Regions from separate parts of the Paenarthrobacter sp. 10L412 genome, predicted to be linked through region 1. Evidence: riboswitches for the same ligand, from Rfam matches in the RefSeq annotation. Region 1 holds a riboswitch; each other region holds the start of a gene.
What was found. A riboswitch is a leader RNA that binds a small molecule or an ion and turns the genes downstream of it on or off. The one in region 1 is predicted to bind cyclic di-AMP.

Region 2: another riboswitch for cyclic di-AMP. It lies ahead of AC1DD7_RS16805 (NlpC/P60 family protein); the one in region 1 lies ahead of AC1DD7_RS14015 (hypothetical protein).
Region 3: another riboswitch for cyclic di-AMP. It lies ahead of AC1DD7_RS17305 (C40 family peptidase); the one in region 1 lies ahead of AC1DD7_RS14015 (hypothetical protein).

The regions. Positions count from the first base shown of each region.
Region 1 is NZ_JBFTJT010000009.1:91,366-94,632, forward strand. Features, by position in the region: gene AC1DD7_RS14010 (AEC family transporter) at 1-74, shown strand, start outside; gene AC1DD7_RS14015 (hypothetical protein) at 319-1,647, opposite strand; cyclic di-AMP (ydaO/yuaA leader) riboswitch at 1,650-1,800, opposite strand; gene AC1DD7_RS14020 (hypothetical protein) at 1,930-2,163, opposite strand; gene AC1DD7_RS14025 (ATP-dependent DNA ligase) at 2,211-3,267, shown strand, end outside.
Region 2 is NZ_JBFTJT010000011.1:138,407-141,673, forward strand. Features, by position in the region: gene AC1DD7_RS16795 (NCS2 family permease) at 1-724, opposite strand, end outside; gene AC1DD7_RS16800 (copper resistance CopC family protein) at 838-1,461, shown strand; cyclic di-AMP (ydaO/yuaA leader) riboswitch at 1,636-1,804, shown strand; gene AC1DD7_RS16805 (NlpC/P60 family protein) at 1,808-2,572, shown strand; gene AC1DD7_RS16810 (FAD-binding protein) at 2,717-3,267, opposite strand, start outside.
Region 3 is NZ_JBFTJT010000012.1:39,035-42,301, reverse strand. Features, by position in the region: gene AC1DD7_RS17315 (HNH endonuclease) at 1-337, opposite strand, end outside; gene AC1DD7_RS17310 (NlpC/P60 family protein) at 567-1,319, opposite strand; gene AC1DD7_RS17305 (C40 family peptidase) at 1,418-2,146, opposite strand; cyclic di-AMP (ydaO/yuaA leader) riboswitch at 2,151-2,314, opposite strand; gene AC1DD7_RS17300 (M23 family metallopeptidase) at 2,460-3,267, opposite strand, start outside.

The DNA.
Region 1 (3,267 bases):
CCAGGGACGTCATCCTGTGCACAACCGTGCTTTGCATAGTGGCGTTGGTTGTGGTGGCGTGGCTGCTTGGGTAGAAGCGATTCATACCAGGAACAAGCGACGCGCGGAACAGAAGAGGCAGGCACCCGGTAGGTGCCTGCCTCATCTCGTTGCAGTGATTTCTCGCTGCAGTGATTCTTGATGCCGTGATTCCCTAGGCTCGTCGCAGCCGCTGGCAGCTCCAGCGGCCTATCCGATGACGGAAGGTGGCAGTGCGGCTGCTGCTGCAGTACCGGCCGTGCCATCCGACATGCTTGCTGGTCCTGGGAAGTTGCGTGCTCACTTCAAGATCCCTGTGGCGCCGTCGAGTATGCCGTCCAGATCCAGTGCTGAACCGTTGGACGGCGTGGTGCTGGGGCTCCCGGTCGGCTTTGGCTTTGGCGCCGGAGTCTGTGTTGGAGTAGGCGCCGGAGTGACGGTGGGCGTCGGCGTCGTCGTGGCAGGTGGGGTGGTAACCGTGTCCGACGGAACCGGGCTCGGGGCCGGCTGGGTTGGGACAGGAGTTGTCACGCCCGGAACAGGAACAACGGCCGACGGGGCTGACGAAGGGACCCAAACAGGATCCGCGAGTGAAACTTGCGGAGTCGGAAGTGACGACGACGACCCCTGAGCCGGTGCCTCTTCCGACGACTGCGTTGCAACAGTTGCCGGCTGTCCGGCCGCGCTGGTGGCCGACGAAGCGGATGCAGTGGAGTTGGACGAGCTGGGCGCAGGGGCGGCCGAAGTTGACTGCCTGCTGTCGCCACCTGACTTTGCGTCACTGGCTTCCTGGGTCGGTGTTTCCTTCCCAAAGAAGGGAAGCTCGAAGGCCTGGCTCATGGTGCCAACGGTCAATACCAAGCCCAATGCTCCAGCGACGACTGCCATGCGCTGGCCCATTGTCTTGACCGAGGCGGCCTTTGTGAGGACGGCGTGTGGTTCGTGGCTGAAGGACGACGCTCCGAAAGCAGGGGCGACGCCTGCCGAGGACTGGACGGCCGTTGTCACGGAAGGGGCTGTTCCGCTCTCCGATTCTTGGGCGCGCATGGCTTTCCGGCTTGCGAGGCCAGCGGAGGCGGTCGCGGCCGCGGCGAGCTGGGCAGGGCTCTTCGCCTGAACGATCGGGATGGCAGCCGTGGCGGGTTCCGGTTCGTGCGCGGCGGGGGTGGGTGCAGCAGCGGGCGTGGGCGCCTGAACGATCGGGATGGCGGCGGTAGCGGGCTCTGGATTCGTAGCCGATTCGGGAGTGACCGGTTCGGGCGCCTGAACAGTTGGAATCGCAGCAGTTGCCGGCTCCAGAGGAGCAGAAACTACCGCAGCAGAATCCGCCGGAGCAGAGTCCGCCGGTGCTGTTTCTGCTGGAGCAGTTTTAGCGGGAGCTGTCTCAGCAGAAATAACTGCCTGGGCTGCCCGTTCACGCTCTGCCGCGCGAGCGGCCGCGCGCGTGGTGGGTGCCGCAGGGGCGGGAGTGGAAGCAGTGGCGGGTTCCGGCGTCGTGCCTGTTAAACCTGCTTCTGCTTCTGGCGTGCTGATGGAGGATCCGCTGGGTTGGGCCCGACGGCGTCCGGTTGGCTGGGTACGCTCGCGCGCTATTTGGGCGCGGCGCGGCTGATCCATGGTTGGGGACATGGTGGTTGCCTCTCAACGCCTGCGAGGTTAGCTGTCGGGTTCGGACGAGGCCGTCCGGCCGCACATGGCGGCTTCACCCCAAGGGCCCATGAAAAATCAGGCCCGGGAACTCTGGGTCCCCCGTCTCTGCCGCGAGTCTGGCGGATCCCGGTTTGCGGCAGAGCTCGGCGTCAACCCGGAAGCGGCCCAGCGGAGATACGGGTCGCTCTTAGACCGTACATGAGCGCCATAGTAAAGTCACATTAATGTAACGGGCGGGACGCCTTCCGGCGCGAAGGTCCGTTAGGACTTAGGCTCCGGGGCCGGAGCCGGAGCTGGCAGCTCGTGCTGGATCCTTTGGACTTGGTGTGCGTAATGGGTCTCGGGTCGGAAAATTTCGTCCGCCACACCCAGCATCCCACCCGTGGCGCCGCGCCGGACTCTCCCCTTGCCGTTCTGGCGGGAGACCCAGAACCAAAGGGCCGCAATGAGGGCAGGCGCTGCCAGTACCGCCACTAGAACGGCCAAGATATCCATCGCCCAAGACTAGCTTCCGCCGCGAGCGGCAGGTAGAACATAGTCGTATGGACCTCCCAGTGATGCCGCCCATTTCGCCCATGCTTGCCAAGTCCGTTCCTTCGATCCCTGATGTGGGCCACTTTGAGCCCAAGTGGGACGGGTTCAGGACCATCGTTTTCAAAGACGGGGATGAGATCATCCTGGGCAGCCGCAACGAACGTCCCATGACACGGTATTTCCCTGAACTGGTGGAAGCCCTGAAGAAGAACCTCCCGGACAAATGCGTGATCGACGGCGAGATCGTCCTCATAGCTGACAACAGGCTCGACTTCGAGGGCCTTCAACAGCGCATCCATCCTGCCGATAGCCGGGTGCGGATGCTTGCCGAGAGCACCCCGTCCTCCTTCATCGGATTCGACATCCTCGGCCTGGGCGGGGAGAACCTCATGGACAAGCCGTTTTCCGAGCGTCGAGCCGCCTTGGAGAAGGCACTGGCCAAGGCTGAGGCGCCTGTTTACGTAACGCCGGCGGTGACCGAACTCGACCAAGCACAAGAGTGGTTCGTGCAGCTGGAAGGCGCTGGGCTCGACGGCATACTTTCCAAACCACTCGGGGGGACGTACCAGCCGAACAAGCGGGTTATGTTCAAAACCAAGCACGAACGGACCGCGGACTGCGTGGTAGCTGGATTCCGCTGGCACAAGACGGGAAAGGTTGTCGGGTCGATGCTGCTTGGGCTGTATAACGACGCCGGTCAGCTGCAGCACGTGGGGGTGGTGGCCTCATTTTCCATGGCCAAGCGCGAAAGCTTGGTGGCCGAACTTGAGCCGTACCAGACGGAATTCAGCGAACATCCTTGGGGTCAGTGGGCCGACCAAGGAGATGCCGCAGCTACGGGTTCCCGAATGCCGGGTGCGCAGAGCCGGTGGAGCGCAGGCAAGGACTTCTCCTTTGTTCCCCTCCGGCCGGAGCTCGTCATCGAGGTTGCCTATGACTACATGGAAGGCGAGCGGTTCCGGCACACCACCCAGTTTCGTCGGTGGCGGCCGGACCGGACTCCGGAGAGTTGCACCTACTCGCAACTGGAGGAGCCAGCTGATTATGACCTGGGGGAGATCCTGA
Region 2 (3,267 bases), on a different contig from region 1:
CGTTCTTTCCGTCGAAGCTGGGGCCAATGTGGAGCGTGAATTCAAGGATGGCGGCCAGGGCGGTGGACACCACGATGCCGATCAGGATTGCGCCGCGGACCTTTCGCACCACCAACGCGATGGTCAGGACCAGTCCGACAGCGAACACCAACGTCGGCCAGCCCATCAGCTTGCCATCCACGCCAAGGCCGAGCGGGACCGTGGTGCCTGCGGCGTCCGGGATACGTCGGACAAAACCTGCGTTGACCAGTCCGATCAAGGCGATGAAGAGGCCAATGCCCACCACGATCGCCGTCTTGAGGGCTTCCGGGACGGCTCTGAAAACGGCCGTGCGGAATCCGGTGAGTACCAGGATGAGCATGGTGACACCCGAAAGCACCACCAGCCCCATCATGTCCGGCCATGTCAGCTCCGGGTGGGAGGCAACCGTTACGGCGACGAATGCGTTCACTCCCAGGCCCGTTGCCACGGCGAAGGGGTGCTTGGCCCAGGCGCCCATGAGGATGGTGAGGATGCCCGCCACGAAGGCAGTGGTTGCCGCTACGGCCGTGAAACCGAGCGATGCCCCGCTTGAGTCTGCCCCGGAGAGGATCAGCGGGTTCAACACCACGATGTAGCTCATGGCGAAGAAGGTCGCGAAGCCGCCACGTATTTCCCGCGAGTATGTGGACCCGCGCTCGGAGATCTTGAAGTAGCGGTCGATTGCAGAACCTTGTTTAAGCATGAAGGTCTCCGGGGATCGGGGGAGTTTGCTCTCAAATCCTATGCCCGCTGATGTGGGGCGTTGGGACGATTCGCCTAGTCTGTAAGGAAGCCAACACTAGGAGAAACCGCCCCATGCGTACCAGCCGCCCGCTTCTGGCCGCCGTCGTAGCCGCTCTCGCTTTCGCTTCCGCGTTGCTGCTGGGAGCCGCTCCGGCCTCCGCGCATGACGTCGCCGAATCAACAACTCCGGCAAACGGTGCCCGGGTGGCTGAAGTGCCGGCGTCGGTATCCATCACGTTCAACAACCGGCCACTGGCCATCGGTTCGGGCGTGACTGTCACCGCTGGGGGCGAAAACTGGGCAGATGGCGCAGTGGAAATCATCGACAACATGGCTGTCCAGAAGCTGCGCCCGGGCGCTCCAGCCGGGGAATACACGGTGGTGTGGCGCGTGGTCAGTTCAGACTCCCACCCGATCGAGGGAACCTTCAAGTTCACAGTTTCCGGGACAAGCACGACGACGGCGAGCGGCTCAGCAGGCGCCTCCCCCTCGGCTTCGGCTGCTGTTCCGACGGCGGGAACAGCAGCCCCCGGTACGGAAAATACTGAGCCGGCTCCGGCAGCTTCCCAACCCTTCCCCTGGAGCATCGTTGGCCTCGCTGTGGTGGCGATCGGTCTCGTGATCTTCCTCGCTGTTACAGCCCGGAAGAAGCTAGCGGCTCCCAACGACGCGGATGGGGAAAATTCCCCGGAATAGCAGGGTTTTCTACATACTTGCGAAGATCTCGAAACGGTCACTGCGACACGCCAAAAACGAACTGCTCGTTACGTAAATGTGACTTTGAAGTGATCTTCCCGTACGGTTGTACCTGTGCCTGTTCCACGTAACGGGCATTTCCGGCCTGATTGCCTAGCTCTGCCGCAGTCCGGAATCCGTTCGCAGACAAACCTACGGCAGAGACGGGGAACCCATTTTGGCCCGCTTTCAGAGCGCGCCTTGGGGTGAAGTCACGAAGCTTCCGCTGCACAGCGGGGGATAGTGGCCGGGTGACTCCCATCCGAATCCGACAGCTAACCTCGCAGGCATCGGGAGAGGCTCTTTCATGTCTTCACGCATTCTTCGCGGCCGTCGTAAGGCGGACAGCGTACGTCCTAATCCGTTCATCTCCATCTCCAAGGCTGTTGCCAGCAACGCATCCGGCGCAGGTCGCCAAGCGGCTGTCATCGCAGCAGCTTCAGGCCTCGTCCTGACGGGTTCCATCGCTGCCCACGCTGCAGAGACCCCCGTTCAGCGCGACTCCAGCCCTGCTACTGTCGCCGAGACCGTCTCCGAGGGTCCCACCAAGGTTGTTACGGCCGCATCCACGGCCACCATCAACTTCGAGCGCCCCGCGGTTGCTTCCGTAGCGGCTCCCGTTATTGAAAAGCCGGCTCCCGTTGCTCCCGCTCCGGTGGCCAAGGCCGCAACGGCTACCGTCCAGGCCGCTGTAACCACTACGGCTACCGCTCCGGTGGCAGCCGCGCCTGCTGCTGCAGCTCCGGCTGTTGGTGGCGTCAACGCCGCTATGGTCGCCTCGGCTTACGCCCAGATCGGCATCATGCAGGACTGCACCGCCATGGTGGAACGGGCCCTCGGCTCCGCAGGTATCCCGGTTGGCGACCTCGCACCCATGCAGTTCCTTAACTACGGCAAGGTTGTCAGCGACCCCCAGCCCGGTGACATGATCGTCCAGTCCGGCCACGTAGCCATCTACATCGGCAACGGCCAGGCCATCAGCGGTGGCATCAACGGCAACCAGACGGGCATCCACCCGATCAGCTGGCTCACCGCAACCGGCCCCATCACGTACGTACGCGCTGGCGCCTAAGCTTCACGCTCCAACTCAAAGGCCGGTGCCTTCGAGGACTCATGTCTTCGGAGGTACCGGTCTTCAGAGTTAACTTTTGTTCGTTTTAGGAACAGGCCTCGGTTGGCTCAACGGTTTCCAAGCCAGGGTTCCAGGCAAGGGGTTCTAGGCAAGGGCGATGCCAGGCCCGGCCGGGAGGGCCACTTTGGATGAGATCGCTTGCCCCACTGCCTTGGCTTGCCGTAGTACTTCCTTGGGCGTGGGTGTAATAAGTTCCCCAACGCCCACCAAGTGCATCCCGACGGCACGCATGGCTGCCACGAAGTTCTGGCCTATGGCGATTCCCAGATCGGCAAGCATTCGGCGTAACTGGCTCTGGGCGCAGCGCGTCACCACGATGTGGTCTGCCAGGAGAACTCCGCTGGCCGTATGCACGGCCCATTGCCGTGGGGTGGATTCAAGGGGGCCATAGACGCTTAGCCCAGCCCTCAGACTGGCCGTGTTCAGGCTTGCGACGGGTCCGTATCCAAGCTGCGAGGACGAGTCGCCACCCAGGAAGTCCAGACGAACAGCGCGTGTGGTGGTGCGGACATCCAGGTGATGGCTGGCTGCGTAGTTGCGCAAATGGCGCAGGATCTCGTTGCGTTCCTGCATTGCCGCGGGGTCTGCTGCGTCGCACCGCTGGAGCATTCCCGTGTGGACCGCTGGTCCGGTGG
Region 3 (3,267 bases), on a different contig from region 1:
ACGCCGCAACCAGGTTTTCCCAGGAATCCGCGCCGCCCCTGGATTTGGGGTGGACGTGGTCTATGGTGTGGGCTGTTTTCCCGCAATAGGCGCAGCGATGGCCGTCGCGGCGGAGTACCCCGCGGCGGCTCACGGCAGTGATCCTGTTGTACCGGGGCCGGATGTAGCGATTGAGAAGAATCACGGATGGTCTCCCGAGAATCTCCTGTGGCCCGACGACAGGCTCGTCGCCTTCGGCCACCACGCTAGCTTTTCCAGTCAGCACAAGGACCAGCGCCCGGCGGAAGGTTACTACCGCCAGCGGTTCATATCCAGCATTCAGAACGAGTGTGCGCATGCACGTACCTCTTCACGGCCGCACCCGTCAGGGGCACGAGGGCCGGCTGCCCTCTGCTTGTACGGGCTGTGGATCGACAACACAAGGGTAAGCACTTATATGCCATATCAACGAATTTTTCCGCCGTTTCGCCTGTGGTGTTGGCGAAAGTTCATGTGCGGGACACCCCGTGGTTAAAGCAGAACACCCCGCCGGCCTGAGCCTGCGGGGTGTTCCGTGGAGTATTTGATCAGCCGTTGACGCGGATGAAAACCGGGCCGGAGCCAACGTTCACGCTGAACAGTGCCGTGGTGGATCCGTTCCATCCGCCGTGGACTGCCATGCCGTTGCCGACGTAAACAGCGATGTGTGCCATTCCGCCGTAGCCACCGTTGGCATAGTAAGCGAGGTCGCCGGGCTGGGCTTCAGCTGCACTGACCGTGCGGCCGAGGGAGAGGTAGCCGGCCGGCCAATCGTGGAAGTGAATACCGACGGCGGCCAGCGAGTTGGTCACCAGCATGGTGCAGTCCTGCGTGACGCCGAGCTGTGCGTAGGCCGCTGCAGCGATAGCCGCACCGAGGCCGCTGGATGCAGCAGGCGCCTTGGCCGCGGACGCATCAGTGTTGACCGCCAAAGTAGCGGTGCCGCCAGCAGCCGGAGCTTCCTTGACAGGTGCCTTCTCGACGACGGGAGCCGGGGCTTCCACAGTCTTGACCACAGGGCGCTCGTAGGAGATGGCGACGCTGGAATCGGCAGCAATGGTGGCCTGGGCAACCGACTGCACATCAAGGGTGGACGCAGAAGTAGATTCGCGCTGGACGTTGGTGTCCGCAGCATTTGCAGCAACGCCGCTGGCCAGGACAAGGCCCGATGCAGCTGCGATCACTGCTGCCTGACGGCCAACGCCACCGGCGTTGTCGCTGACAGCCTTTGCAATGACGGCAAGTGAGCTGGTCTTGGGGGCCTCAGCTCTATGCCGTGCAACCTTGTTTGCACTGGTCATGATTACTCTCTTTTCGTATCCGCGCACGGTGGGGTCGCACGCGGGTTATGGGCTGCCAGCACTTGGGGGGCATGCTGGCTTACCCCGAATGGGATTTTCTAGCGGAGGGTGTAGAACGAGGACGTGCCGGTGGAGGCCGCGGAGTGCAGGAGCGTGCCCTGGCTGGGGTTCAAAGCGCTGATCATCATGCCGTTACCGACGTAGATGCCCACGTGGGCTCCGCCGTTCTGCACGACGAGGTCGCCAGGGGCAGGCGTGCTGGTGGGCGTCATGACCGTCCAGGCATTGACGCGGGGGATGCTGATGCCGGCCTGGGCGTAAACCCACTGGGTAAATCCGGAGCAGTCCCAGCCGTTGGGGGAAGTGCCGCCCCAAACGTAGGGGTGGCCGATGCCCGTGTAGGCAATTGCTGCAAGTCCTGAGGCTGCCGCGCTTGAAGCGGCATCCTTGGCCTTGGAGGACAGGGCAGCGAGGGTGCCGTTCGCTTGGTCTTCGGTTGCCGTGCGCTGGGAGGCCCGCTGAACCTTGGGAGCTTCCTTGGTAGCCACAACGGGGCTCTCGAAGGAAACGGTTGCGGTGGGCTCCGCGGTAACAACTGCGGTGGCGACCAACTGCTGGGTGCTGGAGGATTCCGACTTGGAGACGTCGGTGTCAGCGGCCTGGGCCGGAAGTCCAACGCTGAGAACGAGCCCCGAGGCTGCGGCCAGAACGGCGGCTTGGCGGCCTACGGTGCCTGCATTGGTTGAGACAGCCTTGGAAAGGGTGTTCAACGGGTTCGTGCGAACCAATTCGGCGCGGTGGCGCGCAGGGGTAGTGCGTGATGACACGAAGGTAGCCTCTCCCAATGCCTGCGAGGTGAGCTGTCGGATTCGGATGGGAGTCATCCGGCCGCGCGGCTTCAAGGAAGCTTTTGCGACTTAACCCCAAGGTCTTCTGACTCGAAGACCAAAATTGGTTCCCCCGCCCCTGCCAGACGATTTTTGCGAACGGACCTCGAGTGGTGGCAGAGCTAGGCAATCCACTCAAGTGCATCGGCCCCCTAAAAAGCCGATGCGCTTTAGACGGTACAACAGATGTTCGTGAATGTCACATTCAGGTCACGGGGCGTGTCATGAATGCGATAGACAACCATCAACTGGCTCAGAGCCAGCCCATGGGATCTACGACTTCGCCGTTTACCTGGACCTCGAAGTGGAGGTGGCAGCCGGTAGATGCTCCTGTGGTGCCACTCAGCGCGACGGTATCGCCGCGGCTGACAGTCTGTCCCACTTTGACGTTGAAGGACGACAGGTGGTTGTACGTGGTCTCGAGGCCGTTGCCGTGATCAATCACGACGCGGTTGCCTCCGCCGTACTCATGCCACCCGGCGAATGTGACCTTGCCTGCGGCTGCGGCGTGAACGGCGGTTCCGCACTGGGCCACGAAGTCCTGGCCACGGTGGAAGTCGCCGGTGCCGCCGGTAAGGGGGCTGACACGGTAGCCAAACGGCGATGCCGTGACCAGCTTGTCCAGCGGACTTCCCAAGGTGCCAAGTGAGGAGGCGCGCTGGATGCTCCCCGCTGACTGGGCGCTCAGCAACTGCTTGAGTTTGCCGTCAGGATCAGCGGCGGTAGCGACGGCTGCGCGACTGAAATCGATTTTGGCAGAGGCTGCTGCAGAAACTTCCGGTTGGCTGCCACCGGGCACGGAGAGGGCCGCCTCGGCCTGGCCGGACTCGGACGTGGCCATGACGGGGCTTGTGGCAGGCAGGCCTACAGTCAGGGCAAGTCCGGTGGCGGCAAGCGCGACACCGGCCTTCTGCCCGACACCACTGGCTGCGGCGAAGTCGGCTACCTGGCGCAACGGGCTCTTACGGCGGCGCACCTGACGCGGGGTGTCGCGTGGCCGGATCTCCATTGCGGCGCGGGCTGGCCGCAGCTCAGCAGCGGGGCCGGACGCGCGGCGGCGG